Regions from separate parts of the Amycolatopsis sp. NPDC051372 genome, predicted to be linked through region 3. Evidence: riboswitches for the same ligand, from Rfam matches in the RefSeq annotation. Region 3 holds a riboswitch; each other region holds the start of a gene.

Region 1 (10,330 bases), on a different contig from region 3:
AGATCTACGCCAAGGACTGCCTGGCGCTGGCCGCCGAGACCGAGGTGCGCACGTTCGCGCACATCACCGGCGGCGGCCTCGAGGCCAACCTCGCGCGCGTGATGCCGCGGGGCCTCGTCGCACGGCTGGAGCGCGGCACGTGGACGCCGGCGCCGGTGTTCGCCCTGATCGGGCAGCGCGGCAAGGTCGAGCGCGCCGAGCTGGAGAAGACGTTCAACATGGGCGTCGGCATGGTCGCGATCGTGTCGGCCGAGGACGTCGACCGGGCGCTGGCCGTGCTGACCGCGCGCCACGTGCCGGCGTGGATCCTCGGCGACGTGCAGCCGGCCGACAACCCCGACGGCCCGCGTGCCGTGCTCTCGGGCGACCACCCGCGGTTCTAGAAACGCGGTTGTCGCGGCTGGAAGACTGGACAGCGTGGCATCAGTAGCAGAGGACGTGGTTGTCGGCTCCCGGTTCGTGATTCCGGCGGCCGAGTTGAGCGAGCGCTTCTCCCGGTCGTCCGGACCGGGCGGGCAGGGCGTGAACACCACCGACTCGCGCGTGGAGCTCTCGTTCGACGTCGCGCGGTCGGCGGTGATCCCGGAGTCGTTGCGCGAGCGGATCGTGGCGCGGCTGGCGGGTCGCCTGGTCGACGGCGTGATCACCATCGCGGCCAGCGAGCAGCGTTCGCAGCTGCAGAACCGCGACGCCGCGCGTGAACGCCTCGCCGACCTGCTGATCAAGGCTTCCGCGCCGCCGCCGGCCAAGCGGCGTCCCACCAAACCCTCCCGGGGTTCGAAGGAACGCCGCCTGGCCGCGAAGAAACGCCGCAGCGACGTGAAACGCGGCCGCGGCGGCCGGTTCGACGACTAGCTCACCGACAGGTGCACGCACTCGCCGGCCGGCTGGTAGCCGACGCGGCGGTAGACCGTGGCGATGCCCAGATCGCCCGGGGTGAGGAAGGCCGTGGGGCCACCTCGCTCGTGGACCAGACGCGTGAGATGCGCCGTGATCGCCGCGGCGATTCCCCGGCGGCGGTAGGCCTCGGCGACGGCGATGCCGGCGATCTCGGCCGCGCCGTCCACGATGTCCAGCGCGAACCCGCCGCCGATCACCGCGCCCGTCGCGGTGTCCTCGGCGCGCACGGCGCGGTCGCCGAACGAGCGGGTGCTCGCCAGTTCGGCGTCGGACACCTCCGGGGACTCGCCGAAGGCCACGTTCTGCGCCGAACGCAGGCTGCGCAGGTCGGCGTCCGTCTCCGGAACACGGAGCACGATCCCGGCGGGTGCCGGGTGGTCCACGAAGTCGGCCGGGGTGCAGGTCATGAGCGGGATGCGCCGCTCGAGCGAGTAGCCCTGCGCGACGAGGAGGTCCTCCAGGCCGGGCGCGGCTTCGGTGAAGAACTCGAGCCGGGGCTGCAGGCCGCGGCCCGCGTACGCCTCGGTCAGCGCGGTGATCTCCGCCGGTGACGGCTCGGCGCCGTCATCGGGGATCGCGTAGTTGAGCATCGGGTGGCCGGTGGTGCGGGAGAAGGTCGCGAGGAACGGGCCGATCCGTTCGACGTCACGGCCTCGGGGCGCGGTGGCACGGACATACGCCTGAAGGGCGGACATGCTGGGTGATCCCTTTCGGGGTCGAAGGAGACACACGCGCGCTGCCGAGAAGGGCAGGGCATGGGAGGACGGCTGACGGGCTCGCGTCAGGCCTGACCTCGGCCGTCGCGAGCAGCGGCGGCAAACATAGGCGTTCCTTCGTCCGAAGATCCGAGAGCTTTCAGTGTCCCAGCTGGGGCAACCGATTTAACTCAGCGCCGTTCGCGGTGGCCGATCCCGGCGTAGCGCGTGTCCCACACCGAACGCGGCACGCGCAGGCGGACAGGCGCGTTGCAGACGGTCCGACGCACCTGCTGCGGGATCGCGACCACGGGCACCACGTCGAAGTAGCGCCAGCCGCGGCGGGTCAGGGCGGCACCGAGCGCGGCGCCGATGGTGTTGAGCAGCACGTCGTCGGTCGAGGTCACGCGGCCGCTGTGGATGAGGAACTGCGTGACCTCCACCAGCACGGACGCGCTCAAGGCGGTGAGCGTGATCCGGCTGATCGACCGCAGCCGGCGCAGGCGCAGCGGCACGAGCGCGCCCAGCGGGCACAGGAGAAGCAGGTTGCCGACGACTTGCCAAAGCGATCCGTCGTCGGACAGCGCGGCGGCGAGGTCGGCACCGGGCACGAGATCGAGGGTGCTCCCCGAAGCTGTGCCGACAGGCATGATGACCAGGCAGAGCACGAGCGCGCCGATCGTCACCGCCGTCACGTCGACGGCCGCGGTCGCCGACGCGTGGCCGAGGCTGATGCTGCTTCTTCGCCGCCTCCGCGCGGCGAGCAAGGGCCAGCAGAGCAGCGCGTACGGCAACGCGATGGCCGTGATCGGGATGATCCCCCAGAAAGCGCGCAGCAAGGCGCCCATGCGCTTCCCTTCTCGAACCCCTCTGAACTGCTTCTTCCCGCCCTCCCAAGATCAACCTTCGCATTGCCGGTTCGAGTCGGCATGCTCAGCGGGCCGCACTATTCGGTGATCTTTCCGGTGGCGCGAAACGGCTTCCCGTGGTTCGGTCGAGGCGCGGACCGTCCATAGTGGATGCTGTGGACAACCCTGTGGAAGGATTTCGCCGACTTGGTGAAAAGCCTTGTTTCACAACGGAAATCAAGGGTTCGAGCCTGTGTACTACCCGGCGAGCTCGCGCGCCTTCCCGATGAGCGCGGACAGGTGCAGGCCACGGTGGACGTCGCACGGATGCGTGGTCGTGCCACTCGCGACCATGGCCGCGAAGTCGTCCAGCAGTGCCGTGTAGGACTCCCCGGCGGTGCCCGGTTTGCGACCGAGCGTCCGGTAGCCGTGCTCGCCGTAGACCGCGACCTCGACCACGCTCGGCTGAACCGGCAGTCGCAGCGACAGCGTCGCGGTGCTCGTGGCGCCGCCCTCGTGGGCGAACATCAGCTGCCACAGGTCGTCGGGGCCACGGTGAGCCGCGAGCACGTCGGTGATGCGGCCGAGGGCGGCGTCGAGCAGGTCGAACGCGTGCGGGCCGATGTCGGCGAGCGCGCCACCGGCCGCGTCGAGGCGCCAGGCCGAGGTCGAGTACTGCCCGCCGAGCAGCGCGCCCGACAGCCAGCGCGCGCCACCGCCGCGCCAGCCGCCCGAGGCGGCGAGGCCGTCGAGCCACTCGCGCGTCTGCTGGGAGAACCGCAGCGTGAGCATCACGAGCGACGCGACGCCGGCTTTGTCCACGGCGTCGGCCAGCCGCTGGGCGCTCGCCAGGTCGGCGGCGATCGGCTTCTCGAGGATCAGGTGCTTGCCGGTCTCGGCCGCGCGCGTCGCGATCTCCGCCTGCACGGCGGGCGGCACGGCGAAGGCGAGGGCGTCGACCAGCGAGAACAGCTCGTCGAGGTCGTCGGTGCCGACGGCTCCGTGGGCCTCGGCCAGCGGACGGGCGCTGGTGATGCGGCGCGCCCACACGGCGGTGAGCTCGGTGCCGGGGTGTTCGGTCAGGCCCGGCGCGTGCACCGTGGTCGCCCAGGGACCGGTTCCGACGAGGCCGATGCGCAGCTGTCCGACGTCCACGCCCGGCAGTGTAAGTGTGTCCGGCGCCGCTTCCGGCGGGTACCTCCGGTGGGTTAACGTCGGTCAGCTGTACACCACGATCGGGGGAAGCCGGTGGGAATCCGGCGCTGACCCGCAACCGTGAGCGGCCGCCCGTGCGGCCGTGAGCCGGATCGCCCGCCGTGGTCCGATTCGATGCGAGGTTCATCAACGATGCGGTTGTTCCCTGTCTTTTCTGCCCGGCTCCTTGCCGTGGCCGCGCTCCTGGTCACCGCCGGTCTGTCCGGTGCGAGTCCCGCCACCGCGACCGTGCCCGGCAAGGGCGCCGCGGGGTACTGCCCCGACGCCACGGGCGTGACGGTGGTCGTCGACTTCCAGGACCTCAGTGGCGACACCCTGATCCGCTGCGCGCCCGGGCCGCAGGCCGACGGCGTGGCGGCCATGCAGAACGCGGGCCTCGACATCGCGGGCGTCGGCAAGTACGGCCTCGCGCTGATCTGCAAGATCGAGGGCAAACCGGCCGACCAGTCGTGCTCGGGGATGCCGCCGGAGAGCGCGTCGTGGAGCTTCTGGACGGCGACCGACGGTGGCAAGTGGGCTTCGAGCCAGGTCGGCGTGCAGGGCTGGAAGCCGCCGGCGGGGAGCTTCGAGGGCTGGTCGTTCGCGCACAAGAAGTCCTTCCAGGACTACCCGCCGCCGCGGGTGGCGCCGGTGCGGAAGGCCAACGTGCCTGCGCCCGCGGCCGCGGCCACGGATTCCGGCGGCAGCGGTTTCCCGTGGAGCCTGGTGATCGGGCTCGTCGTGATCGCGGTGCTCGTCGTCGCGGGTGTGGTCGTCGGGCTGCGGCGCAGGCGTGCTGCCCGGTAACGCGCGGGCTCTGCACCCGGGCGCGTGGTGGGTGTGGGCGCTCGCGCTCGCCGTCGCCGCCAGCCGCACCACCAACCCGCTGCTGCTCGCGCTGGTGATCGCCGTGGCCGGGTTCGTGGTGGTGAACCGCCGGGGCGACGCGCCGTGGGCGCTGGCTTTTCGGGTGTACGCGCTGGTCGCGGGCGTGATCGTGGTGTCGCGCGTGCTGTTCCGCATCCTCAGCGGCGGCGAGGACGGCGGCCACGTGCTCTTCACGCTGCCGACGATCCCGCTGCCCGCCGCGGCCGCCGGGATCGAGCTGCTGGGGCCGACGTCGGCGGAGGAGCTGCTCGGCGGCTTTTACGACGGGCTGCGGCTGGCCACGATCGTGCTCTGCGTCGGCGCCGCCAACGCGCTGGCCAACCCGAAACGCCTGCTCAAGGCCGTGCCCGGCGCGTTGGCCGAGGTCAGCACGGCCGTCACGGTGGCGCTTTCGGTCGCGCCCCAGCTGGTGGAGAGCGTGCAGCGGGTGCGGCGCGCGCGACGGCTGCGGGCGGCGCGCGGCCGGGGGCTGAGGTTCGTGAAGGGGGTTTTCGTGCCGGTGCTCGCCGACGCGATGGACCGCTCGCTCCTGCTGGCGGCGGCCATGGACTCGCGCGGCTACGGCCGGCGTGGCTACCTCGCGCCGCGCGTGCGGGTGCTGATCGCGACCTGCGTGCTCGCGGGGCTGTTCGGGGTCGCCGTCGGGGTGTACGGGGTGCTCGACGGGTCGTCGAGCTGGCTCGGCGTGCCCATGCTGGTGGCGGGCTTGGCCGTGGCGTCCGCCGGGTTCGTGCTGGGCGGACGGCGGATCCGGCGGACGGCGTACCGGCCTGATCCGTGGCGGCTGCCGGAGACGTTGGTGGTGCTGTGTGGGGTCGCGTCGGCGGGGCTGCTGCTGGCTTCCTCGCCGGCGCAGCTGGCCACGTCGGTGAGCCCGCCGAGCTGGCCGACGTTGCCCTTGCTGCCGGCGTTGGCCGTGTTGATCGCGGCGTTGCCGGCCTGGCTCGCGCCGCGGCCACTGCCCGTCGCCGAGGTGGCTCGATGATCGAGTTTTCACAGGTCACCGTCACCTACGACGGAGCTTCCTCGCCGGTGCTGCGCGGCGTCGACCTCGTGGTGGAGGAAGGCGAGCTGTGCCTCGTGGCCGGGCGCACGGGGGTCGGCAAGTCGACTTTTCTCGGCGCCATCAACGGGCTCGTGCCCCACTTCACCGGCGGGACCCTGGCCGGGCGCGTGCTCGTCGACGGCCTGGACACAGCCACGCACCTGCCGCGTGAGCTGGCCTCGGTGGTCGGCGTCGTGGGGCAGGACCCGCTCGCCGGGTTCGTCACGGACACCGTCGAGGAAGAGCTCGCATACGCGATGGAGCAGCTGGCCGTGGCGCCCGACGTGATGCGCAAGCGCGTCGAGGAGACGCTCGACCTCCTGGGCATCGCCGAGCTGCGCGACCGTCCACTTCGGACGCTTTCGGGCGGCCAGCAGCAGCGCGTGGCGATCGGGTCCGTGCTCACGGCGCACCCGCGCGTGCTCGTGCTGGACGAGCCGACGTCCGCCCTCGACCCGACGGCCGCCGAGGAGGTGCTGGCCGCGATCACGCGGCTGGTCCACGACCTCGGCACGACAGTCGTCGTCGCGGAGCACCGGATGGAGCGCGTGGCGCAGTACGCCGACCGGCTGCTTTACCTGCCCGGCGACGGTTCCGTGCGGTCCGGACCGCCGGCGGAGGTGTTCGCGGACGCCGACGTGGCGCCGCCGATCGTGGAGCTCGGCCGCTTCGCGGGGTGGTCGCCGCTGCCGCTCTCGGTGCGAGACGCGCGGCGGCGGGCCGGGCCGTTGCGGGAGCGCCTCTCGTCGGTGACCCGCCCTGCCGCGGCCGGCGTGCCTACGGAGGACGCGCTCACCGCGCAGGGGGTGCAGGTGCGCTACGGGGGCGTAATGGCCGTGCGTGGGGTGGACCTGCGGCTGGGCCGGGGCGAGGTCGTCGCGCTGATGGGGCGCAACGGGTCCGGCAAGTCTTCGCTCCTGTGGGCGCTGCAGGGCAGTGGGCCGCGCTCGGGTGGAACCGTCGACGTGCTGGGGGCGGACCCGGCTTCGGTGCGGCCGCGGGCGGCGCGGTCGCGTGTCGGTCTGGTGCCGCAGACGCCGTCCGACCTGCTGTACCTCGACTCCGTGGCCGCCGAGTGCCGGCAGGCAGACGTCGAATCGGGCGCCGCCGCGGGCACGGCCCGGGCGTTGCTGGACCGGCTGGTTTCGGATGTCTCCGCGGATGCGAACCCTCGTGACCTCTCGGAAGGACAGCGGCTCGCGCTCGTGCTGGCCGTGCAGCTGGCGGCCGCGCCGCCCGTCGTCCTGCTCGACGAGCCCACGCGCGGCCTGGACTATCCCGCGAAGCGCCACTTCGCCTCGGCGCTGGCCGCGTTGGCCGCCGAAGGCCACGCGATCCTGCTGGCCACGCACGACGTCGAATTCGTCGCCGTGGCCGCGCACCGCGTGGTGGTGCTGGCCGAAGGCGAGGTCGTGGCCGACGGCCCGACCTCCGACGTCGTCGTGTCGTCCCCGGCGTTCGCACCGCAGGTCGCGAAGGTCCTGGCGCCGCAGGAATGGCTGACGGTCGCCGAGGTCGAGCAGGCGCTGAGGTGATCGACTTCCTCGGCCCGGCCGTGCGGATCCGGCTGCGAACCGCCGCCGTGCTCGTGGTTGCCGTGGCACTCGGCCTGGCAATGTTCTGCTGGCCGCTCTTCGTGTCCACGCCGCCTTCGGGCCACACCGCCGACGCGCCGTTCATCTTCATGGCGACGCTGCCGGTGCTGATCCTGATCGTGCTCGCCGAACTTTCCAGCGGCGGTCTCGACGCGAAGGCCCTGGCCCTGCTCGGCGTCCTCTCCGCCGTCGACGCGGCGCTGCGGCCGCTCGGCGCCGGCACGGGCGGCATCGAGCTGGTGTTCTTCCTGCTCGTGCTCGCCGGCCGCGTTTTCGGCCCGGGCTTCGGCTTCGTGCTGGGCGCGACCTCGCTCTTCGCGTCCGCGCTGCTCACGGGCGGCGTCGGGCCGTGGCTGCCGTTCCAGATGCTCGCGTCTTCACTGGTCGGCCTGGGTGCGGGGTTGCTCCCGCGGGGCGTGCGCGGCCGCTGGGAAATCGCGCTGCTCGCCGCCTACGGTGTGGTGGCCGCGTACTTCTACGGGCTCGCGATGAGCATGTTCACCTGGCCGTTCCTGGCGGGCACGTCGGCTTTGGACTTCGTGCCGGGTGCGCCGCTGGGCGCCAACCTGCACCGGTTCCTCGTCTTCACCGTGCTGACGTCCACGCTCGGCTGGGACACGGGCCGCGCGATCACCAACCTCGTCGCGATCCTGGTCCTGGGCCCGGCCATCCTCACGATCCTGCGCCGAGCGGCTCGGCGAGCGGCGTTCACCCGGCCCTGAGCGAACGCCCGGCCTCGTCGAGCCCGTCGAAAATCAGTAGGTGTAGAAGCCCCGACCGGACTTCTTGCCCATCAGGCCCGCGTCGACCATGCGCAGCAGGAGCGGCGGGGCCGCGTAGAGGGGCTCCTTGAACTCGTCGTACATCGAGTCCGCGATGGCCTTCACCGTGTCGAGGCCGATGAGGTCCGACAGGCGCAGCGGGCCCATCGGGTGGGCGGTGCCGAGCTCCATGCCGCGGTCGATGTCCTCGGCGGTGGCGAAGCCGGACTCGACCATGCGGATCGCCGAGAGCAGGTAGGGCACCAGCAGCGAGTTGACGATGAAGCCGGCGCGATCCTGGGCGCGGATCACCGTCTTGCCCAGCGCCCCGGCGTGCTCCTCGGCGCGGCGGGCCGTGTCGTCGCCCGTGAGCAGCGACGGGACCAGCTCCACCAGCGGCAGCACCGGCACGGGGTTGAAGAAGTGGATGCCCACGACCTGCTGTGGCCGGTTCGTGGCCATGGCGATCTTCACGATCGGGATCGACGAGGTATTGGACGCGAAGATCGCATCTTCCCGCGAGACGATCTTGTCGAGCTGCCCGAACACGTCGACCTTGGCCTGCTCCTGCTCGAGGATCGCCTCGATCACGAGGTCACGGTCGGCCAACTCGGCCAGCTCCGTGGTGAAGCGCAGCCGACCCAGCGCCGCGTCGGCGTCCTCGGCCGACAGCTTGCCGTTCTTCACGCCCCGCTGCAGCGACCTCTCGATGCGCGCCTTGCCGGCGTCGAGAGCAGGCTGGCTGACCTCGGTGATCACCACGTCGAAACCCGACTTGGCGTGCACCTCGGCGATGCCCGAGCCCATCTGCCCGGCACCCACCACGCCGACTCGCTGAATGTCTGTCACCGGCTAGCTCCTTCGTCACGCAGGCACAGAAAATGGGCAGCACGCGACGCGCGAGGGTGGTGCCGGGCCGTGCCCGGACTCCACCCTCGCGTATCGCGTCTGCTCAACGCCGGTATTCGTCGTACCCGTCGTCGTACGGGTCCTCGTACCGGTTGTCGTCCTCGTGCCCGTTGCTGGGCGAGGAATCACTTGACAGCTCGCGCTGCAAAGCATCGAAATCGGTGTCGTGGGAGCTGTACTTGAGCTCGCGCGCCACCTTCGTCTGCTTGGCCTTAGCCCGGCCGCGCCCCATGGCTCGACCCCCTCGCACAGGGGCGGGGCGGCCGGGGGAATCGGCGGCCCCGCATCGTCTCGACAGTTCTTTCCTGGTCACACCGTACCGTGTCCCGGGGGTTCGATGCGACGTGGCACGGTGTGCCGGTGGCGACAGTGTCCGCCGGACGCCGGTTACCGGCCTGTCGGGGGTGATCCGCGCAGGTGGGCGTGCCACGATGCTCAGGTGCTCCGTCCCTTCGTGGCGTATCTGAGGGTGTACGAACCCCTGCTCGCGCTCGGTGACCCGCCCGACGACCGCCTGCGTGAAGCGGTCGCCGCGGCGAAGCTGCGCCGGGCCGCGATCGGCGAACGCGAGCAGGCTGTGTGGCTCAAGTCACAGGCTGCCGCGCCCGCCCGGTTGCTGCCCGCGGAGCTCGCCGACGGCCGGCCCGCGCCGAGCTTGCTGACCGACGTCCTCGTGCTCGACCCGGCGGAGGTGCCGGCCGGCCACCCCGGCACCGGCCCGTTCGTCTGCCCGCTCGAACTGCGCGCCCGCGCGGCCGCCGCGCTGGTGACGTTCCTCGGCGACGCGACCCCGGCGTTGAAGAACGCCGTGCTCGACGCCGGCGGGGTCTCAGCCGACCGCGCCCGCTCGCACACGAAGGCCGCGATGACCGACCTGACCACGGCCGCCGCCCACACGCTCACCACCACCTGGACCGTGCCGCTGCCGTGGTTCGTCCTCGTCGACCCCGACGAGCGCAAGCTCGTCCTCGGCTCCGGCCAGGACGATCCGGTGCGCGAGCTGTCGTGGCGCATGTCGATGTCCGACGCGCTGACCCGCGCGGCCGAGGCCGGCGAGCTGATCGAGGCCGCGTTCGGCGACTCCGGTCCGGGCCGCGTGCTGTCGCAGACGCGCCAGTGGCTGGAGAGCTTCGACCCGGACTCCGTAGTGGAACTGGACTACGGCGGCCTGGTGCAACTGTTCGCCGATGCGATCCTCGAGTCCGACACCACGGCCGAGGAGGTTCACGACATCCTCGAGGCCCTGCGCACCGGCAACGTCGAGGAGCTGGCCGAGCTGTTCTCCGAGCTGCGCGAGTTCTGGGGCGACCTAGCGGCTAGGGAGCGCTCCAACTGACGAGCAGCCGGCCCACGGGCCGGCCACCACCGAGCACGGGCGGGTTCGCGAGGGCTTCGAGGTCGGAGACGTCCACGCCCAGGTGCGCGAGCACGGCCACGGCCAGCGGCGCGCAGCCGCGCTTCGCGCCGTCCGACATCTTCAGCGCCACCGCCGTGC
Region 2 (10,330 bases), on a different contig from region 3:
GAAGTCGTGCTGCGGGTCGAGGGCTTGCGCATGAGATACGGCGCCAACGACGTGCTCCACGGCGTCGACTTCAAGGCCTACCGCGGCGAAGTGCTCTGCCTGCTCGGGCCCAACGGCGCCGGCAAGACGACCACGATCGAGATCCTCGAGGGTTTCCGGATGCGGTCGGCGGGCGACGTCGAGGTGCTCGGCACCGATCCCGCGCGCGGCGGTGAGGACTGGCGGGCACGGCTGGGGGTCGTGCTCCAGTCCTGGCGAGACCACGGGAAATGGCGCGTGCGCGAACTGCTGACGCACCTCGGCGAGTACTACGCGCCCTACTCGACCGACACGATCCGCCGCCCGTGGGACACGCGCGAGCTGATCGACGCCGTCGGGCTCACCCCGCACGCGGACAAGAAGATCCGGCAGCTCTCCGGCGGGCAGCGGCGCCGCCTCGACGTCGCGATCGGCATCGTCGGCCGGCCCGAACTGCTCTTCCTCGACGAACCGACAGCGGGCTTCGACCCCGAGGCGCGGCGCGAGTTCCACGACCTCGTGCACCGCCTGACCGACGACGAGGACACCACGATCCTGCTCACCACCCACGACCTCGACGAGGCCGAGAAGCTGGCCGACCGGATCCTCATTCTCAACGGCGGCCGGATCGTCGCCGACAGTTCCGCCGACGAGCTCAGCCGCCGGATCTCCGGCGAGGCCGAGGTGCGCTGGTCCGTCCACGGGCAGCACTTCGTGCACTCCACCACGGAGGCCACGAAGTACGTATTCGAGCTCTTCAAGCAGCACGGCGAGGCCGTGGCCGACCTGGAAGTCCGCCGCGCGTCCCTGGAGGACACCTACATGACCCTGGTGCACCGCGCCGAGGCCGGACTCGTGGAAGCGGGTGTGTGATGACTGCGATGACCACGCCGATGGCGTTCGCCGCGGCCGCGAAGCGAAGGGCCCTGCGCACCGGGTTGCGCCGCGGGCTGACCGAGTTCCGCCAGCAGTGGACCAACCGCGACGACGTGCTCGGCCAGGTGGTCTGGCTGGTCCTGATCCTGACCACGCTGTTCTTCATGCGCAACGCGCACCTGCCCGGCACGTCGTTCTCGCTGGGCACCGCGACCGTGCCGAGCGTGCTCGGCGCCGGGATCGTGTTCAACGGCCTCTCGGGCGCGGCCGGCCAGCTCGTGATCGACCGCGAGGACGGCACGCTGCTGCGCGCCAAGGCCACGCCCAACGGCATGCTCGGCTACCTCCTCGGCAAGATCGTGTCGCTCTCGCTCATGCAGGTGGCCGGCCTGGTCGTGGTGCTGGTGCCGTGCCTGTTCCTGTTCTCCGGGCTGGCCGCGGACGGCGTGTGGTCGTGGCTCGACCTGATCTGGGTCCTGGTGCTCGGGCTCCTGGCCACGCTGCCGCTGGGCGCCGCGATCGGCTCGCTCATCCGCGACCCGCGGGCGATGGCCCTGGTCATGCTGCCGGTCACGGGCCTGACCGCGATCTCCGGCATCTTCTACCCGATCACGGCCCTGCCGGTCTGGGTGCAGGGCATCGCCCAGGTGTTCCCGATGTACTGGCTCGGCCTCGGCATGCGCTCGGCGCTGCTGCCGGACTCGGCGGTGGTGGTGGAGATCGGGCAGTCGTGGCGGCCCTGGTGGACCCTCGGCGTGCTGGTCGTGTGGGCCGTGATCGGATTGGCGCTGGCCCCGGTGCTGCTGCGGCGCATGGCGCGGCGGGAATCCGGGTCGTCGGTGGCCGAACGACGGGAGAGGGCACTGCAGCGTGTGTGATCCGCGGTGAGCGAGAACGTCTACAACCGCATCGCGGTGCTGCGCGCCGAACGCGGGATCTCGCGCCGGCAGCTGGCCGACGCGCTCGGCGTGCACTACCAGACGATCGGGTACCTGGAACGCGGCGAGTACAGCCCGAGCCTCCACCTGGCCCTGCGCATCGCGGAGTTCTTCGAGGTGGCCGTGGAGGTGCTCTTCTCCACCGAGCCGTTCCCGCGGATCGGCGACCGGTCGGCGTAGAACGGATGGGGTGACCGCCCACCTGCACGCCGCCGAGGACTTCATCGACCGCCTCTCGCCGGAGGCCAACCGTTACAAGGCCTCCGGCGAGCCCGACGTCGTGAGCTGGACTCGGCCGCGGCGCAACCACACGCAGTGCGCCTCGTTCCAGACCCAGCTGCTCAAGCACGTCTACGACTGGGCCGACGACGAGTTCTTCACCACCCACTTCCGCTCGGTGAGCCCGCCTTCGCGCACGTACCGGTGGGTCTTCGAACAGCAGCAGGTGCCGCACTTCGCACGCGTGGACGCCGTCGCCGATCTGCGCCCCGGCGATCTCGTGGTGATCGACTACGGGCACCGCCGGCCGACGAACACGGGGCACATCGCGCTGGTGCGGGGCACGCCCGTCGTGGACGAGGACAAGTCGTACGTCGTGCCCGTGGCCGATTGCACCGCCGACCCGCACGGCACGTCACCGGACTTCCCCGACAGCCGCTCCCCCACAGGTCAGGGCGCCGGTTACGGGCACCTGGTCTTGCACGCGTCGCCGGATACGGGCGGCTTCGCGGGTTACGCGTGGAGCGTCACGGCCCAGCGGTCCCACCGCGTGGCCGAGCGGCCGATCGTGGCCGTGCGCGTGGTCTGAGACGTCACCTTGACGCGGGCTCGCACGCCCGTGAGAGTGAGTGGCGAACCACGCGTCGGCAGGTGGAGGAACCCGGTGAGAGTCCGGGACGGTCCCGCCACTGTGACCCGGAGTGATCCGGGGAGCCAGGAACTCCCGCCGGCGCGACCTACGACCCGGGGCGCGGACACCCCGAGTGAGGAACGCCGTGATCCTGCTGCTGTCCACTTCGGACACCGATCTGCTCAGCGCCCGGGCTTCACAGGGTGTGTTCCGGCTCGCGAACCCGGCCCGGCTCGACGTCGCGGACCTGCCGGGGCTGCTGGACGGCGCGCCGATCGTCGTGGTCCGGATCCTGGGCACGCCGCGGTCGTGGCAGGAGGGCCTGGACACGCTGCGTGCCTCGGGCTCGCACGTGGTGGTGCTGGGCGGTGAGCAGACGCCGGACGCGGAGCTGATGAAGCTCTCCACCGTGCCGGCGGGCATCGCGGCCGAGGCGCACGCGTACCTCGCGCAGGGCGGGCCGGAGAACCTCACGCAGCTGCACCGGTTCCTGTCCGACACGCTGCTGCTGACCGGCGACGGCTTCGAGCCGCCCGCGCAGCTGCCGTCGTGGGGGGTGCTGGAGCGCGCTTCTTCGGGTCCGGCGGACGGCCCGGTCGTCGGGATCCTCTACTACCGCGCGCACCACCTGTCCGGGAACACCGGGTTCGTCCACGCGCTGGCCGACGCGATCGAGGCCGCGGGCGGGCGCGCGCTGCCGATCCACTGCGCGTCGCTGCGCAACCGCGAGCCGGAGATGATGGCCGAGCTGGGTCGTGCCGACGCGCTGCTGGTCACGGTGCTGGCGGCGGGCGGCACGCGGCCCTCGGAGGCCGGCGCGGGGGGCGACGACGAGGCGTGGGACGTCGCCGAGATGGCGGGGCTCGACATCCCGATCCTGCAGGCGCTGTGCCTCACCAGCGACCGCGCGACGTGGTCGTCGAGCGACGAGGGCCTGTCGCCGCTGGACGCGGGCAACCAGATGGCCGTGCCGGAGTTCGACGGCCGGCTGATCACGGTGCCGTTCTCCTTCAAGGAGTTCGACGAAGACGGCCTGCCGCGCTATGTCGCCGACGCCGAGCGCGCTTCGCGGGTGGCCGGGATCGCGCTGGCGCACGCGCGGCTGCGCCACACGCCTCCCGCGTCGCGGCGCATCGCGCTGATGCTCTCGGCGTACCCGACGAAGCACTCGCGGGTGGGCAACGCCGTGGGGCTGGACACGCCGGCGTCGGCGATCAAGCTGCTGCGGCTCATGCGTTCGCAGGGTTACGACCTGGGCGCCGACGCGTTCCCCGGCGTCGAGCCGACGGGCACCGACCAGCCGGACGGCGACGCGTTGATCCACGCGCTGATCGCCGCCGGCGGGCAGGACCCGGAGTGGCTGACGGAGGAACAGCTCTCGGGCAACCCGATCCGGGTCCCCGCGGCGCGGTACCGCTCGTGGTTCACCGAGTTGCCCGCGGAGCTGCGCGAGGCGATGGAGCAGCACTGGGGTCCGGCACCGGGCTCGCTCTATGTCGACACATCGGCAAATCCCGAGGGCGACATCGTCCTGGCGTCGCTCCAGTCGGGCAACGTCGTGATCATGATCCAGCCGCCGCGCGGGTTCGGCGAGAACCCCGTGGCGATCTACCACAACCCGGACCTGCCGCCGAGCCACCACTACCTCGCCGCGTACCGCTGGCTGGAGGAGGAGTTCGGCGCGCACGCCGTGGTGCACCTGGGCAAACACGGTTCGCTGGAGTGGCTGCCGGGCAAGACGGCGGGCCTGTCGGCGTCCTGCGCGCCCGACGCCGTTTTGGGCAACCTGCCGCTGATCTACCCGTTCCTCATCAACGACCCGGGCGAGGGCGCGCAGGCGAAACGGCGGGCGCACGCCACGATCGTCGACCACCTGATCCCGCCGATGGCGCGGGCCGAGTCCTACGGCGACCTCGCGCGGCTCGAGCAGCTGATGGACGAGCACGCGAACATCGCCGCGATGGACCCGGCCAAACTGCCGGCCATCCGCGCCCAGATCTGGACGCTGATCCAGGCGGCGAAGCTCGACCACGACCTGGGTGTCGCCGAGCGCCCGCACGACGTGGAGTTCGACGACTTCCTGCTGCACATCGACGGCTGGCTCTGCGAGGTGAAGGACGCGCAGATCCGCGACGGCCTGCACATCCTCGGTGAGGCCCCCGTCGGCGAGGCGCGCGTGAACCTCGTGCTGGCGATGCTGCGGGCCCAGCAGATGTGGGGCGGCAAGCAGGGGGCGGTGCCGGGACTGCGTTCGGCGTTGGGGCTGAAGGAGAACTCCGACGCCCCGCTGTCCGAAGTGGACGCGGTCGAGACCACGGCGCGGTCGCTGGTGGTGGCGATGGAAACGCGTTCGTGGGCTGCGTCGGCCGCGCCCGCCGTGGTCTCTGAAGTTCTGGGCACCGCGGACGCGGAAGTTTCGCGGGTGCTGACGTTCGCGGCTTCCGAGATCGTCCCCCGGCTGGCGGGTACCTCGGGCGAGATTTCCGCGGTGCTGCACGCTCTCGACGGCGGTTACATCCCCGCGGGGCCGAGTGGTTCGCCGTTGCGCGGCTTGGTGAACGTGCTGCCGACCGGGCGGAACTTCTACACCGTCGACCCGAAGGCCATCCCGAGCCGCCTGGCGTGGGAGACCGGCCAGGCGCTGGCCGACTCGCTGCTGCGCCGCTACCGCGAGGACACCGGCTCGTGGCCGACGTCGGTGGGGCTTTCGGTGTGGGGCACCTCGGCGATGCGCACCTCCGGCGACGACGCCGCGGAAGTGCTGGCGCTGCTGGGCGTGCAGCCGGTGTGGGACGAGGCTTCGCGGCGCGTCACCGGCCTGGAAGCCATTCCACTGGCCGAGCTGAGCCGCCCGCGCATCGACGTCACGGTGCGCATCAGCGGCTTCTTCCGCGACGCTTTTCCTCACGTGATCACTTTGCTGGACGACGCCGTCCGCCTGGTCGCGGGCTTGGACGAGCCGGCTTCGGAGAACTTCGTCCGCGCCCACGTCTCCGCCGACTTGGCCACACACGGTGATGCCCGCCGCGCCACCACCCGCATCTTCGGCTCGAAACCCGGCGCCTACGGTGCCGGCCTGCTGCCCCTGATGGACTCCGGCAACTGGCGCGACGACAAGGACCTGGCGGAGGTGTACGCGGTGTGGGGTGGCTTCGCCTACGGCCGCGACCTCGACGGCCGCCCCGCGCGCGAGGACATGGAGCAGTCCTACCGGCGCATCGTCGTGGCCGCCAAGAACACCGACACGCGCGAACACGACATCGCCGACTCCGATGACTACTTCCAGTACCACGGCGGCATGATCGCCACCGTTCGCGCGCTGACGGGTTCCGCGCCCGCGTCGTACATCGGCGACAGCACCACCCCGGACGCCGTCCGCACCCGAACACTGGGAGAAGAGACGGCCCGCGTGTTCCGCGCCCGCGTGGTCAACCCGCGCTGGCTCTCGGCCATGCGCCGCCACGGCTACAAGGGCGCCTTCGAACTCGCCGCCACGGTCGATTATCTCTTCGGCTTCGACGCCACCGCCGGCGTCGTGGGCGACTGGATGTACGAGAAGCTGTCCGAGTCGTACGTGCTGGACGCCGAAAACCAGGACTTCCTGCGCCAGGCCAACCCGTGGGCCCTGCGCGGCATCATCGAGCGCCTCACCGAAGCCGCCGACCGCGGCCTCTGGTCCGACCCGGACCCCGACCTGATGGCCCAGTTGCGCGACGTCTACCTCACCCTGGAAGGCGACCTCGAAGGCGAGTGACCACCCTCCCCCTCCCGGCGGCCCTCACCTACCGCGCCGCCGGGTCGGGCCGCCCCCGTGGTCCGCTGAGTAGCGTTAGATTCTCAGGGTGTCCGGCACCCCGCACAATCCTGTCGGCGACGCCGCTGTTCTGCGCGCCCTCCGCCAGATCGTGCCCGCAATGACCGATTCCAGGCATTCCTCGCGCTCGCGCCGCACTTTCCCCAGGCGTGCCCACATGACCGAACCCGTGCACCGCGGCCGCCGCGCTCCTGCGCTTTTCCCCGGAGGCGAAGCGACATGACCGAAACCGCACAGGTCTTCCACTACCCCGGCCGCGACGGCGCCGTTCTTGCCTGCCGCTCGCTGGGCGAGGGCCGTCCGCTGGTGCTGCTGCACGGATTCACGGCGACGGGTTCTCAGTGGCTCAACCAGGGCCCGGCGGCCTCACTGGCGGCGCGCGGCCACCGCGTCCTGGTGCCCGGCCTGCGCGGCCACGGCGCGAGCGCCCACCCGCGCACCCCGGCGGCCTATCCGCCCGACGTCCTCACCGACGACATCTTCGCCCTGCTCGACACGCTTTCCCTCAACGACTACGACCTCGGCGGCTACTCCCTCGGCGCCCGCATCGTCGTGCGTCTCCTCGCCCGCGGCGCCCGGCCGGGCCGCGCCATCGTGGCGGCCCAAGGCCTGTCCGTCATCACGCGCGCCGAGGCCGGCGACCAGAGCCGCCACATCCTCACCGCTCTGGCGAACGGCGAGCCCCTCGAGCCCGGCGCCCCGGACGCCCGGGCCGCCCGCTGGATCACCGCCCTCGCCAATGACCCCCAGGCCCTGCTCCGCGTCCTGGACACCCACGTCCCGACTCCCGCCGCGGACCTGCCGCACATCCCCACCCCGACCCTGGTCACCGCCGGCGCCGACGACCCGCGCCGCGCCTCGGCCGAGGATCTCGCCGCCGTCTTGCCCCACGCCGAGTTCACCCTTGTGCCCGGCAACCACATCACCGCGCTCGGCACCTCGGAGTTCGCTGCCGCGCTCACGTCATTCCTCGCCCGACCGATCGCCTAGTTCCGGCGGGGTCCGGACCTGGCCCGGGGACCGCTTCCGCCGTGGCCTCAGCCGGTTGTCGGCAGCTTTCGCCACAGCCGGCAGCGCAAGCCCGCGCTGCGGCTTTCGACTTGCGTTTGCGGCCTTGCTCCCCGGGCAAACCGCTCCGTCTCCCCCGCGTGGCCAAGGCAGTCACCCGCGCAATGGCGCGCTGTCCGCAGTGGACCAGCGGGGCGGTTGGTCCGCGTCCGGTCGGGGCGGGCGCGTTGGGCCGCCAGGGTGAACACCGGGGGCCGATACCGACATTTCGCCCGTCGCGGCCCGCCGATCGTCGGGTGGCGGGTTGACTTCGTATTGGTCTAGTCCAATGCTGTAGCGCACCCCGCTCGTCAGCTGGAGGACAGATGCAACGAAGCAGACTGGCCGCCGTCGGGCTCGCCGCCGCCGCCGTGCTCGGGTCAGCCGCGACCCTGGCCGCCACGGCCGACGCCCAGCCCGCGGCCGCCGCGGCCCTGAGCAACAACTGGTACGCCTCGGCGCCGTACCTCATGCCCGTGAGCAACAACCCGCCCGACCCGGTCACGGTGATGAACGCGACCGGGCAGAAGGCGTTCCAGCTGGCCTTCATCCTCGCCCCCGACGGCGGCGGCTGCAGCCCGACGTGGGACGGCAAGTCGGCGGTCTCGTCCGACACCGCGGTCGCCGGGGTCGTGAACCGCATCCGCGGCAACGGCGGCGACGTCTCGGTGTCCGTCGGCGGCTACGGCGGCACGAAGCTGGGCCAGACGTGCGGCACCGTCGACGCGACCGCCGCCGCCTACCAGCAGGTGGTGACGAAGTACGGCCTCAAGGCCATCGACTTCGACCTGGAAGAGCCCGAGTACGAGAACACCGCGGCGATCGCCAACGAGCTCGGCGCCGCGAAGAAGCTGCAGGCCGACAACCCGGGCCTGTTCGTGTCCGTCACGATGCCCGGCACGTCGGCCGGCACGGGCTGGTTCGGCACGCAGCTGCTCGACCAGGCCAAGTCCATCGGCTTCACACCCGACAACTTCTCGATCATGCCCTTCGACGGCGGCTTCAACGGCTCCTCGGCGCAAGTCTCCGCACTCGAGAACTTCCACGGCCTGCTGGAAAGCCACCTCGGCTGGGACAGCGCCACCGCGTACTCGCACGAGGGCTTCTCGGGCATGAACGGCCGCTCCGACAACGCGGAGATCTTCACCCTCGCCGGCTTCCAGACCGTCTACGACTATGCGACCAGCCACCACCTCGGCCGCTTCACGTACTGGGCTGTCAACCGCGACCGCCCGTGCACCACCACGACCGACAACGCCGTGTGTTCCAACGTCACCCAGAACGACTGGGACTTCACCAAGTTCACCACCCGCTTCGCCGGCGCGACGCCGCCCCAGACCGGCCCGCCGACGACCCCGCCCACCAATGCGCCGGGCACCTGCACCGCGCCCGAGTGGCAGAAAGCCTCGGTCTACGTCGGTGGCAACTCCGTCTCCCACAACGCCCACAAGTGGACCGCCAAGTGGTGGACCCAGGGCGAAGAGCCCGGCGCAGGCGGCCCCGACGGGGTCTGGTCGGACAACGGCCCCTGCTGATCGCTTTCCCGGTCCCCCCGGCTGCCGGGTGGTCCACGGTGAATCCACTGTGGACCACTCGGTGTTCCACGTTCGGCGGCAGGCTCAGGGGCGGATGCCGGGCAGGTGGGTGTTGGCGCGGCGGACCTCGGAGGCCAGCGCGGGCACCTCGACGACCTTGCGGCCCGCCGCGGCGAGGAGTTCGACGCCCTCGGCCTCGACGAACAGAGACGGCTCGCGCCAGGCGATGACGACGCGCGGGATGGGCGTTTCAAGGATCAGCTGCGTGCAGCTCTTCGGGTGGGACGCGCGGGAGCTGCACGGCTCGAGCGAGCTGTACATGGTCGCGGTGGCCAGGCGGGGGTCGTCGGCGCGGAGCTTGGCCAGGGCGGCTTCCTCGGCGTGGTTGTGCGGCTCGCCTTCGCCGGAGTGACCGGTGGCGAGCACGGTGCCGTCGGGCGCGGCGATGACGGCGCCGACGCGGAACGTCGAGCTGGGTGGGCATTCGTCCGCCAGCGCGATCGCCTGGCGCAGGCGCAGGACGTCGATCGGGGTGGGCTCGACGGCCGCGCGGTAGTGGAGGACGGCGACGTTGCCGAGTTGACGCAGTTCGGCCAGCTCCAGCGGGCGCGGGAACGCGCCGGGGCCGAGAAAGCGCGGCGCGCGCGGGTCGCCGACCACCAGGGGCGCGATGGCGAGGCGCAGCTCGTCGGCGAGGCCGGCTTCGAGGAACTGCGTGTGGACGGCGCCGCCACCCTCCACCAGGAGCAGGCGGACGCCGCGTTCGCCGAGGTCGTCGAGGATGCGCTCGAGCCGGGGCGGGGTGCCGGCGTCGATGATCGTGGCGACGTCGCGCAGGCCGTCGACCGCGACCGGCGGCGCGTAGACGAGCTTCGGCGCTTCGCCGACTGTGAAGAAGCGCGACGCCGGATCGAGCTTGCCGGTGCTCGTCACCGTCACCTTGATCGGCTGCTCCGGCCGCCCCGCCGCGACGCGCTCGCTGCGCAGCTCCGCCGAACGCACGAGCAGCCGCGGGTTGTCCGCGCGCACCGTATTGGCGCCGACGAGGATCGCGTCGGCGTCGGAGCGCAGGCGGTCGACCTCGGCGAAATCGTCCTCATTGGACAGGATCAGCCGGGTGGTGCTCGCGTCGTCGAGATAGCCGTCCAGCGACTGGGCGGCGGACAACACGACATGGGGACGGCTGCTCATGCGGGTTGGACCGCGTACTGGCGGACGTACAGGTCGGTGTAGGTCACCGGCCCGCGCGGCC
Region 3 (10,330 bases):
CCTCGATGTCCGGCACGTCGTCGCCGAGCGCGAGCGACTCCGCGCGGGCGCGTTCCTGCCACTCCGGGTGCTTGGCCAGGTAGTAGGCCATGGCGCTGCTGGTGATGGTCGTGGTGTCGTGCGCCGCCATCATCAGGAAGATCATGTGGTTCACGATGTCCGCGTCGGTGAACCGGTCGCCGTCCTCGGTGGTGGCGGTGCAGAGCGCGGCGAACAGGTCGTCGCCGCCCGCGCGGCGCTTTTCCGGCAGGGTCTCGCCGAAGTAGCGCTCCAGCAGCCGCCGGCCGCGCAGGCCGGCGGACCAGCGGCCGCCGGGCACGGGGTAGCGCACCAGCGCCGTGCCCGCGCGCACGGTGTTCACGAACGCGCGGTTGATCCGCATCGCGTCGCCGGGCGAGTGCATGTCCATGAACACGCGCGTCGCCACGTCGAGGGTGAGCTGCTTGAGCGCCCAGTACAGCCGCGGCCGCGTGCCGCCGGGCCACGCCTCGACGCCGGCGCGCAGGGCCGGGCCCATCTGCCCGACGTAGCCGACGAGCCGCTCGCGCGTGAACGCGCTCTGCATGATCCGCCGGTGCAGGTGGTGCTCGCCGAAGTCGAGCAGCATGAGGCCGCGGTCGAAGAACTTCTCGATGAAGAACTTCCAGCCCTCCTGCGAGAACGCCTTGTCCTTGTTCACCAGGGCGATCTGCGTGGCCTCGGGGCCGGACAGCGAGACGATCCGGCGGCCGAAGCCACCCATCCACGAGACGGGACCGTACTTCTCGTAGCGGCTGAAGCTGAAGTCCAGGCCGAAGCGCATCATCTCCAGCGCGTGGCCCACGACCGGCGGGCCGTCGTCGCCGAGCACCGGCTTCAGGCCGCTACCCGCGGGTGGCGCCGCGAGTTCGCGCACTGGGTAGGTGGCCGCTTGCCAGCGCTGGTCGACGGTGCGGGGCAGCGGCATGGACGTGAGCGTGGGCACGCGCTCACGCAGGCTCTCGGCGACCTTGCCGACCTTGCCGACTTTGCCGACTGCGCTCGTCATGGCGACCTGCCTTCGCTGGCGGAACCCCGGTCCGACCTCCACCGTGCCGCGCTGTTGACCGAATGACAATACCTTCGGCCGGCTCCATCCGGGTGATCCTTGACGTAGATCGGTGCCGGGCGGTGGTTCGCGCCGCCCGGCACCGGATCTACGGGTTGTTCAGTCCTGCTCGGCGCGGACCTGGCGGGCCGCCGCGACGAGGTGGCGCAACGCGGGCTCCACCTCGGCGTAGCGGCGCGTCTTGAGGCCGCAGTCGGGGTTCACCCACAGCCGGTGCGCCGGCATGGCGGCGACCGCCGTGCGCAGCAGGTCCGCGACCTCCTCGACGCCCGGCACGCGGGGCGAGTGGATGGCGTAGACGCCGGGGCCGACGCCGCGCGCGAACCCGCCGGCCGACAGGTCGGCGAGCACCTCCATCTTCGAGCGCGCGGCTTCGATGCTGGTCACGTCGGCGTCGAGGCCGTCGATCGCCGAGAGCACCTCGCCGAACTCCGAAATAACACATGTGCGTGTGGATCTGGGTGCCCTCGGCGGCTCCGGCCGTCGCGACGCGGAACGCCCGCACCGCCCAGTCGAAGTAGGACTCGCGCCCGGCCGCGCGCAGCGGCAGCAGCTCGCGCACGGCCGGCTCGTCGACCTGGATCACGCGCACGCCCGCGGTTTCGAGGTCGGCCACCTCGTCGCGGATCGCGAACGCGACCTGGAGGGCGGTGTCCGCGAGCGGCTGGTCGTCGCGCACGAACGACCACGCGAGGATCGTGACCGGGCCGGTGAGCATGCCCTTGATCGGCTTGTCCGTGCGGCTTTGCGCGTACCGCGCCCACGGCACGGTCATCGGCCGCGGGCGCGAGACGTCGCCGTAGAGGATCGGCGGGCGGACGCAGCGCGAGCCGTAGGACTGCACCCAGCCGTGCTCGGTCGAGGCGAACCCGGCGAGCTGCTCGGCGAAGTACTGCACCATGTCGTTGCGCTCGGGCTCGCCGTGCACCAGCACGTCGAGGCCCAGCTCCTCCTGTAGCCGCACCACGCGGTCGATCTCGGCGTGCATCTGGGCCACGTACGCGGCTTCGTCGAGCGTGCCTGCACGGTGGGCGGCGCGCGCCTTGCGGACGTCGGTGGTCTGCGGGAACGAGCCGATCGTGGTGGTCGGCAGTGGCGGCAGGCCGAGGGATTCCTGTTGCACGGCCGCCCGTTGCTCGTACGGCTCCCGCACGGCGTCCTCGCGCTTCAGCGCCGTCAGCCGCTTGCCCACGGCCGCGTCCGCCGGGTTTGTCGCGCGGTCAGTGACGGCCGCCCGCGCCGCCGACAGGTCCACCGGCTCGCCGCGCAGCGCCCGCCCGAGCAGCACGACCTCCGCGACCTTCTGGTCGGCGAACGCGAGCCAGCTCCCGAGTCGTGAATCGAGGGTCTCGGCCTCGACGTCGTAGGGCACGTGCAGCAGCGAGCACGACGTCGAGACGCTCACGTGCCGCGCGGTGCCGGCCAGCCGCGCGGCGCGTTCCAGCGCCCGGTCCGGGTCGGTGCGCCACACGTTGCGCCCGTCGACGACGCCGGCGAGCACCTCCTTGTCGCGCAACGCGCCTTCCGCGGCCACAGCGTCCACAAAGGACTCGTCGGTGACGAGGTCCACGGCCAGCGCCTCAACGGGGGAGCGGGCCAGCACGCCCAGCCCGCGGCCGAGCCCGCCGAAATACCCGGCGACGAGCAGCTTCGGCCGGTCCTCGGCCTTGGCCAGCACGTGGTACGCGCGGGTCAGCGCGTTGAGCTCCTTCGTGGTGCGGTCACCGGCGAACGCCGGCTCGTCGAGCTGCACCCACTCGACGCCCTCGGCCTTCAGCGCGGCGAGCAGCTCCGCGTATGCGGGCAGTAGCTCGTCGAGCAGCTCCAACGGTGCGAAATCCGGTTGTGTCGCCTTGCTGAGCAGCAGGAACGTGACCGGCCCGACGAGTACCGGCCGCGTCTCGATCCCCAGCTCCCGGGCCTCGCGCACCTCGTCGAGGGGCTTCGTGCACGACAGCGTGAAGCGCGAGCCGGGGCCCAGTTCGGGCACGAGGTAGTGGTAGTTGGTGTCGAACCACTTCGTCATTTCGAGCGCCGGCTCGTCCTGTACGCCGTGCGCGGCGGCGAAGTACGTGTCCAGCGATGAGAGGCCGAGGCGCGTGAAGCGCTCCGGCAGCGCGCCGAACAGCTCGGCGGTGTCGAGCACGTGGTCGTAGTGCGAGAACGTGCCGGACGGGATCGACTCCAGCCCGGCGTCGCGCAGTCGCGACCAGGTCCGTGCGCGCAGTTCGCGGCCGGTGGCGAGCAACTCCGCTTCGCCGGTGGTGCCCGCCCAACAGCGCTCCAGGGCGCGCTTGAGCTCCCGGGCCGGGCCGATGCGCGGGTATCCCAGGATGGTGGTGCCGATGGTGGTCACAGGCTCTCTCCTCGCGAGCTCGCCAACGAGCCCGGACACGCGAGAGCCGCGTTCGGTCAGGCCGTGTCCCACGGGGCCCGGACTCACGCACGCCGTCGGCGCACGTGCCACGGGCAGGTCTTCGGACTCGTGGGCGTCGACCTCGCGCCTACTCGCCGTCGCTTCCCAGGCTCGCGCCCAGTGCTTGACCACGAAATCGTGGTGACGGCTTTCGTTCCCACTCACCGCTGCGGGGCAGTCCCGGATTCACACCGGATTCCCTGTTGCCTCACCGGCACGACCGAAAAAAGCCCGGCCACGCCCTGGCGAACCTGTGGCGTGGCCGAGCCTAGCGGGTCGGGGTTGCGGGCGGCACAAGCCGCGCCCCGGTCCCAGAGTCCGGGATCAGTCCGCTGTGATCAATCCCAGTCCAGCGCGCCGCCCGACTGGTACTCGATCACGCGGGTCTCGAAGAAGTTCTTCTCCTTCTTCAGGTCCATCGCCTCCGACATCCACGGGAACGGGTTCTCCGTCTCCCCGAAGATCGGCGCGAGGCCGATCTGCTGGGCGCGCCGGTCGGTGATGAAGTGCATGTACTGCTCGCATAGCTGCGCCGAGAGGCCCAGCATGCCGCGCGGCATGGTGTCGCGCGCGTAGCGGACTTCCAGCTCGCACGCGTCCTGCAGCATCTGCCGGATCTCCGCCTGGAACTCTTCGGTCCACAGGTGCGGGTTCTCGATCTTGATCTGGTTGATGCAGTCGATGCCGAAGTTCAGGTGGATCGACTCGTCACGCAGGATGTACTGGTACTGCTCGGCGATGCCGACCATCTTGTTGCGGCGCCCGAGCGAGAGGATCTGCGCGAAGCCGGTGTAGAACCACATGCCCTCGAAGATCACGTAGAACGCCACGAGGTCGCGCAGGAACGCCTGGTCGGCCTCCGGCGTGCCGGTCTCGAAGTCCGGGTTCTCGAGGTTCTGCGTGTACTTGAGCGCCCACGCGTCCTTCTCGGAGATGGACGGCACCTCGCGGTACATGTTGAACAGCTCGCCCTCGACCAGGCCGAGGCTTTCGCAGATGTACTGGAAGGTGTGCGTGTGCACGGCTTCCTCGAACGCCTGGCGCAGCAGGTACTGACGGCACTCGGGGTTGGTGATCTGGCGGTACACGGCGAGCACGATGTTGTTGGCCACCAACGACTCCGCGGTGGCGAAGAAGCCGAGGTTGCGCTTGAGCATCTGGCGCTCGTCCTCGGTCAGGCCGTCAGGCGACTTCCACAGCGCGATGTCGGCCTGCATGGCGACCTCGGTCGGCATCCAGTGGTTGTTGCATGCGGCGAGGTACTTGTCCCACGCCCAGCGGTACTTCATGGGCAGCAGCTGGTTCACGTCTGCGCGCGCGTTGATCATGCGCTTGTCGTCGACGTTGATCCGGGCGGCGCCGACCTCGATCTCGCCGAGGCCGGTGGCGTCCGTGGTCTCCACGTTGGTCATCAAGAGGCTCCAAGAAAAGGCTCGCCGGCGGTGCGGCCGGTTCGCGCCGGTCGCACCGCCGGCGAGGAGGTCACTGGCAGGCTTCGCAGTCGGGGTCGTCGATGCGGCAGGCGGCGCCTTCGGTGGCGACGAAGTCGATGTCGTCGACCTTCGGCATTTCCTTCGGCTCGGCGGGCTTGGCGGCCGGGACCGCGGCGGGCACGGCCGCGGCGGGGCTCGCCGGGACAGCGGCCGAGGGCGACGGCACGGGCGCAGTCGCCGGGACCGGCGTCGAGGCCGGAGCAGCGGCGGCGGCCGGGGCGGCCGAGACCGCGTTCAGCTTGCCGTCGGTGCCGCGCAGGGTGCTCTTCTCCACGTGCGTCGCCGACTGCGCGCGCAGGTAGTACGTGGTCTTGAGGCCCTTGTGCCACGCGTAGCGGTACAGCTCGTCGAGCTTGCGCCCGCTCGGCGCCGCGATGTAGAGGTTCAGCGACTGCGCCTGGTCGATCCACTTCTGCCGGACCGAGCCCGCGTCCACGATCCACTTCGACTCGATCTCGAACGCGGTGGCGTAGAGCGCCTTGAGGTCGTCCGGCACGCGGTCGATCTGGCCGAGGCTGCCGTCGAAGTACTTCAGGTCGCTGACCATGACCTCGTCCCACAGACCGCGGGCCTTGAGGCTCTTGACCAGGTGCGGGTTCACCACGGTGAAGTCGCCCGACATGTTCGACTTCACGTACAGGTTCTGGAACAGCGGCTCGATCGACTGGCCGACGCCGGAGATGTTGGAGATCGTCGCGGTCGGCGCGATCGCCATCACGTTGGAGTTGCGCATGCCGACGGTCTTCACTCGCTCGCGCAGCGGCGCCCAGTCCAGCGTCGTGGAGGTGTCGACGGCGAGGGCGTCGCCCTGGCGCGCGTCGATCAGCAGCTGCATCGAGTCGATCGGCAGGATGCCGCGGCTCCACAGCGAACCCTCGAACGTCTGATACTGGCCGCGCTCCTCGGCGAGGTCGGTCGACGCGGAGATCGCGTAGTAGGACACGTGCTCCATGCTCAGGTCGGCGAACTTCACCGCCTCCTGCGAAGCGAACGGAACGCCGATCTCGAACAGCGCGTCCTGGTAGCCCATGATGCCCAGGCCCACCGGGCGGTGGCGCAGGTTGGAGCGGCGCGCCTCCGGGATCGTGTAGAAGTTGATGTCAATCACGTTGTCGAGCATGCGCACGGCGGTGCGCACGGTCTTCTCGAGGCGCTTCGTGTCGAGGCCCGCGGGCGTCACGTGCTTGAGCAGGTTCACCGAGCCGAGGTTGCAGACCGCGACCTCGTCGATGTTGGTGTTCAGCGTGATCTCGGTGCACAGGTTCGAGGAGTGCACCACGCCGACGTGCTGCTGCGGCGAGCGCAGGTTGCACGGGTCCTTGAACGTGATCCACGGGTGGCCGGTCTCGAACAGCATCGTCAGCATGCGGCGCCACAGGTCGACGGCGCGCAGGCGGCGGAAGACCTTGATCTCGCCGCGGTCGGCGGCGGCCTCGTACTCGCGGTAGCGCTCGGCGAACGCGTTGCCGTAGAGGTCGTGCAGGTCCGGCGTCTCGTTGGGGGAGAACAGGGTCCACTGCGCGTCGGCCTCCACGCGGCGCAGGAACTCGTCCGGCACCCAGTTGGCCGTGTTCATGTCGTGCGTGCGGCGGCGGTCGTCACCGGTGTTCTTGCGCAGGTCGAGGAATTCCTCGATGTCCACGTGCCACGTCTCGAGGTACGCGCACGCCGCGCCCTTGCGCTTGCCGCCCTGGTTCACGGCGACGGCGGTGTCGTTGGCGATCTTGAGGAACGGCACGACACCTTGCGACTGGCCGTTGGTGCCCTTGATGTGGGCGCCGAGGCCGCGCACCGGGGTCCAGTCGTTGCCGAGGCCGCCCGAGTACTTGGCCAGCAGCGCGTTGTTCTTGTACGCCTGGAAGATCGAGTCCAGGTCGTCGTCCACAGTGGTCAGGAAGCACGACGAGAGCTGGGCGCGCGTGGTGCCCGAGTTGAACAGCGTCGGCGTCGAGGCCATGAAGTGGAACGTGGAGAGCAGCTCGTAGAACTCGATCGCGCGGGCTTCGCGGTCGTCCTCGCGGATGGCCAGGCCCATGGCCACGCGCATGAAGAACGCCTGCGGCAGCTCGAAGCGCGTGCCGTTGTGGTGCTGGAAGTACCGGTCGTACAGCGTCTGCAGGCCCAGGAACCCGAAGTCCAGGTCACGCTCGGCGTGGATGGCCGCGGTGATCTTGTCGAGGTCGAACGTGAGCAGCTCGCCGTCGACGAGCTCCAGCTCGACCGCGCGGCGCAGGTAGGCGCGGAAGTACGCGGGGTACTCGGCGGTCATCTCGTCCTGGCTGGCCAGGCGCGCGCGGCCGGCGAGGTAGCTCAGGGCCTCTCCGCGCAGCTTGTCCAGCAGGAGCCGCGCACTCACGTACGAGTAGTTCGGCTCCTGCTCGACGAGCACGCGGGCGGCCATGATCTGCGCGAGCGCGAGCTCGTCGGCGCTGATGCCGTCGTAGAGGTTGCGCTTGGCCTCGGCCAGCACCGGCTCGGCGGACACGTCCTCGAGCCCGGCCACGGCCTCGCCCACCACGTGGGACACGCGGGCCCAGTCGAGCGGCCGCAGCGAGCCGTCGGTGCCCTTGACGCTGATCGCGGCCTCGGCGGGCGCCGGCGTGGCGGCATCGCGGGCCTTCGACCGCTCCTCGCGGTAGAGCACGTAAGCGCGGGCGACCTTGTGGTGCTCACCGCGCATCAGGGCGAGCTCGACGAGGTCCTGGATCTGCTCGATGTGCAGGGCGGGCTCGGGGCCGGCGTGGCGCAGCAGGGAAGCCTCGACCTGCTCGGTCAGCTCGGCGACGACGTGGTGCACGCGCGAGGAAGCGGCCGCGTCGCCGCCCTCCACGGCGAGGAAGGCCTTGGTGAGGGCCACGCTGATCTTGCCGGCGTCGAACGGCGACACACTGCCGTCGCGCCGGATCACGCGGACCGCGCTCGGAGCCGAGTCCGCCGACGAGGGCGGACGCTGACCGGTTTCCACTGACATGCGGGTCTCCAACGAAGTCGAAAATGGGCGCGCTTCATCGGCGCACGGCCTCACAAGGCCGTGCGCTGCTGTTTCTCAAATCGGCCCGGCTGCCCTTCCTGAGCGGTCTCCCCGTCGCTGGGGGCTGCCGGTCCACAGAGACTACATCTAGGGGTTCGGGCTCGCACGTGCCCCAAGGGGTGGCGTGTCGCGGGCTCACCCTCGCGGGTTAGTCGATCACTCAGAGCGGCTGGTCGGGGCGGTTCAGCCGCCGAAGAGGAGGGTGAAGTCGCGCAGGCTCGCGCTCACGATCGGGCGACGTCCGGCCAGGAAGCCGAGCGGTCCGGTGGGGTTCACGGACCAGTCGGCGGCGGCCGCGTGCGGCTTCGCACGCGACGTGACCAGGCTGCGCTTGAGCCGCCCGCCGAGCGTCTGCGCGATCTCGAACCGCGCGGGCAGCGCGGCCGGCAGCCCGGCGCGGCGGGAGAACGCGGCGGTGGCGATCCAGTCGTCGCCGGTGGCCGCGGTGAACTCACGGTCGCCGCTGAACTCGAGTGTCGCGAGGTCCTTCGGGATGCCCCACAGCTCGCGTCCGCCCGCGAGCGAGGCCTCGCTGTCGACCCAGATGTCGGTGATCGACGCGGTGAGGCCGCCGCGCACGGCAACAGCGGCGAGCAGCTCGTGGTAGCTCAGCTGTCCGGGCGCGCGGTAGCCGATCCACGCGGTGAACACCGCTGCTTGGCCGCCGGTGGTGACGGGTTCGACGCCTTCGGGCAGTTCCGGCAGTTTGCCGGCCGGGAGCAGCCACACGGACAGCTGCGCCTGGCCCGCGAGGTGCCACGGTTCGGGCGGGTAGGTGGTCATTCCTCGATCCAGGGCAGGTGGTCCGGCAGGTCGTGGTCGACGCGGAGCTTGAACTCCGGTGGGCGTTTCTGCAGGAACGACAACACGCCTTCGACCGCGTCCGGATTGGTCGCCAATCCGCCGATCAGCTTCGAGTCGACCTCGTGCACCTCGAACGGCGACGGGGCCGACGCCATCCGGTACAGCAGCTGGCGCGTGACGGCGACCGACACGGGCGCGGTACCGGCCACGAGGTCGCGCGCGAGCTCGTAAGCCTTGTCCAGCACGGCCTCCGGCGGGTGGACGCTGTGCACCAGCCCCTTCCGCAACGCCTCTTCGGCGCCGAAGACGCGTCCGCTCACCATCCAGTCCACGGCCGTGCCCATGCCGACGAGCCGGGGGAGGAACCACGCGGACCCGCCTTCGGGGTAGATCCCGCGGCGGGTGAACACGAAGCCGAACTTCGAGTCGTCGGCGGCCAATCGGTAGTCGCAGGAGAGCGTGATCGTGATCCCGCCGCCCACCGCCGCGCCGCGCAGGGCGGCGATCACGGGCTTGTTCATCGTGAAGATCCGCTTGGAGCAGCGGCCCGCCGGCTCCTGCCAGCCGTCGGGAGGGCCCTCGCCGAGTTCGAAGTCGAACCCGCCGGACGAGAGGTCGGCCCCCACGGAGAAGTCCTTGCCGGTACTGGTGAGCACGACCACGCGCACGTCCTCGTCGCGGTCGGCGCGGTCCATGGCGTCACTCAGCTCGTCGGCCATCCGCACGGTGTAGCCGTTGCGCGCCTGGGGCCGGTTCAGCTTGACCGTCGCGATCCGCTCGGCGACCTCGTAGGTGATGTCCGCGTAGGAGCTCATGGCTGGAACGGTAGGACAACGGTGTTCTACTGGCAATGCGTCAATAGTGGCTCCGCGCTCGATCGGGCAGGAAACAATCAGGCGCGCTTGATTTTTCCTCGGTCGGGGTGCGAGGGTGGGCCTGAGCGCGTAGTGCTTACAAGAGGACGCATGGAGGCGCAGGATGGCTGATCTCGGCGTGATCCTCGGGGATCTGGCGGCCGAATCGCAGGCGATCGACGACGTGGTGGCCGGGCTGCCGCCCGAGGGGTGGGTCAGGCCGACGCCGGCGGAAGGGTGGACCGTCGCGCACCAGATCGCGCACCTGGCCTGGACGGACTCGAAGGCGCTGATCGCCGCGGCCCGGCCCGAGGAGTGGCAAGCCGAGGTCGAGCACCTGCTGAGCGTGGGGGAGAACTACGTCGACCTCGCCGCCGAGGAAGGCGCCGCCACGCCGCCGGAGGAGCTGCTCGCGCAATGGCGCGCCGGGCGGGCGGCGCTGTCCGAAGCGCTCGCCGCCGTGCCGGCCGGACAGAAGTTGCCGTGGTACGGCCCGCCGATGAGCGCCGCGTCCATGGCCACCGCTCGGATGATGGAGACTTGGGCCCACGGCCAGGACGTGTTCGACGCGCTGGGGCTGGCCCGCGAGCCGACCGGCCGGCTGTGGCACATCGCGCGCTTCGGCACGCGCACGCGGGACTTCGC

What was found. Region 3 has a riboswitch for cobalamin ahead of metE (5-methyltetrahydropteroyltriglutamate--homocysteine S-methyltransferase). Riboswitches for the same ligand answer to the same signal wherever they lie in the genome.
Region 1: it holds a riboswitch for cobalamin, as region 3 does, so the genes downstream of both, AB0M56_RS02005 (hypothetical protein) here and metE (5-methyltetrahydropteroyltriglutamate--homocysteine S-methyltransferase) in region 3, are expected to answer to the same signal.
Region 2: it holds a riboswitch for cobalamin, as region 3 does, so the genes downstream of both, cobN (cobaltochelatase subunit CobN) here and metE (5-methyltetrahydropteroyltriglutamate--homocysteine S-methyltransferase) in region 3, are expected to answer to the same signal.

Annotation. Positions count from the first base shown of each region.
Region 1 is NZ_JBFBAF010000001.1:413,994-424,323, forward strand. It holds gene purM (phosphoribosylformylglycinamidine cyclo-ligase) at 1-383, shown strand, start outside; gene arfB (alternative ribosome rescue aminoacyl-tRNA hydrolase ArfB) at 439-855, shown strand; gene AB0M56_RS01990 (GNAT family N-acetyltransferase) at 852-1,595, opposite strand; gene AB0M56_RS01995 (VanZ family protein) at 1,787-2,443, opposite strand; gene AB0M56_RS02000 (Gfo/Idh/MocA family oxidoreductase) at 2,702-3,598, opposite strand; cobalamin riboswitch at 3,642-3,777, shown strand; gene AB0M56_RS02005 (hypothetical protein) at 3,830-4,444, shown strand; gene AB0M56_RS02010 (CbiQ family ECF transporter T component) at 4,434-5,510, shown strand; gene AB0M56_RS02015 (ATP-binding cassette domain-containing protein) at 5,507-7,105, shown strand; gene AB0M56_RS02020 (ECF transporter S component) at 7,102-7,887, shown strand; gene AB0M56_RS02025 (3-hydroxybutyryl-CoA dehydrogenase) at 7,921-8,775, opposite strand; gene AB0M56_RS02030 (DUF3073 domain-containing protein) at 8,879-9,067, opposite strand; gene AB0M56_RS02035 (hypothetical protein) at 9,275-10,171, shown strand; gene AB0M56_RS02040 (asparaginase) at 10,152-10,330, opposite strand, start outside.
Region 2 is NZ_JBFBAF010000013.1:58,917-69,246, reverse strand. It holds gene AB0M56_RS20785 (ABC transporter ATP-binding protein) at 31-891, shown strand; gene AB0M56_RS20780 (ABC transporter permease) at 891-1,772, shown strand; gene AB0M56_RS20775 (helix-turn-helix transcriptional regulator) at 1,779-2,012, shown strand; gene AB0M56_RS20770 (hypothetical protein) at 2,023-2,640, shown strand; cobalamin riboswitch at 2,668-2,795, shown strand; gene cobN (cobaltochelatase subunit CobN) at 2,828-6,436, shown strand; gene AB0M56_RS20760 (alpha/beta fold hydrolase) at 6,716-7,486, shown strand; gene AB0M56_RS20755 (chitinase) at 7,870-9,078, shown strand; gene AB0M56_RS20750 (dihydrofolate reductase family protein) at 9,163-10,269, opposite strand; gene AB0M56_RS20745 (aldehyde dehydrogenase family protein) at 10,266-10,330, opposite strand, start outside.
Region 3 is NZ_JBFBAF010000010.1:206,966-217,295, forward strand. It holds gene AB0M56_RS17855 (cytochrome P450) at 1-1,027, opposite strand, end outside; partial or broken gene metE (5-methyltetrahydropteroyltriglutamate--homocysteine S-methyltransferase) at 1,187-3,443, opposite strand; cobalamin riboswitch at 3,538-3,753, opposite strand; gene AB0M56_RS17865 (ribonucleotide-diphosphate reductase subunit beta) at 3,842-4,915, opposite strand; gene AB0M56_RS17870 (ribonucleoside-diphosphate reductase subunit alpha) at 4,986-7,967, opposite strand; gene AB0M56_RS17875 (acetoacetate decarboxylase family protein) at 8,211-8,810, opposite strand; gene AB0M56_RS17880 (enoyl-CoA hydratase-related protein) at 8,807-9,646, opposite strand; gene AB0M56_RS17885 (TIGR03084 family metal-binding protein) at 9,810-10,330, shown strand, end outside.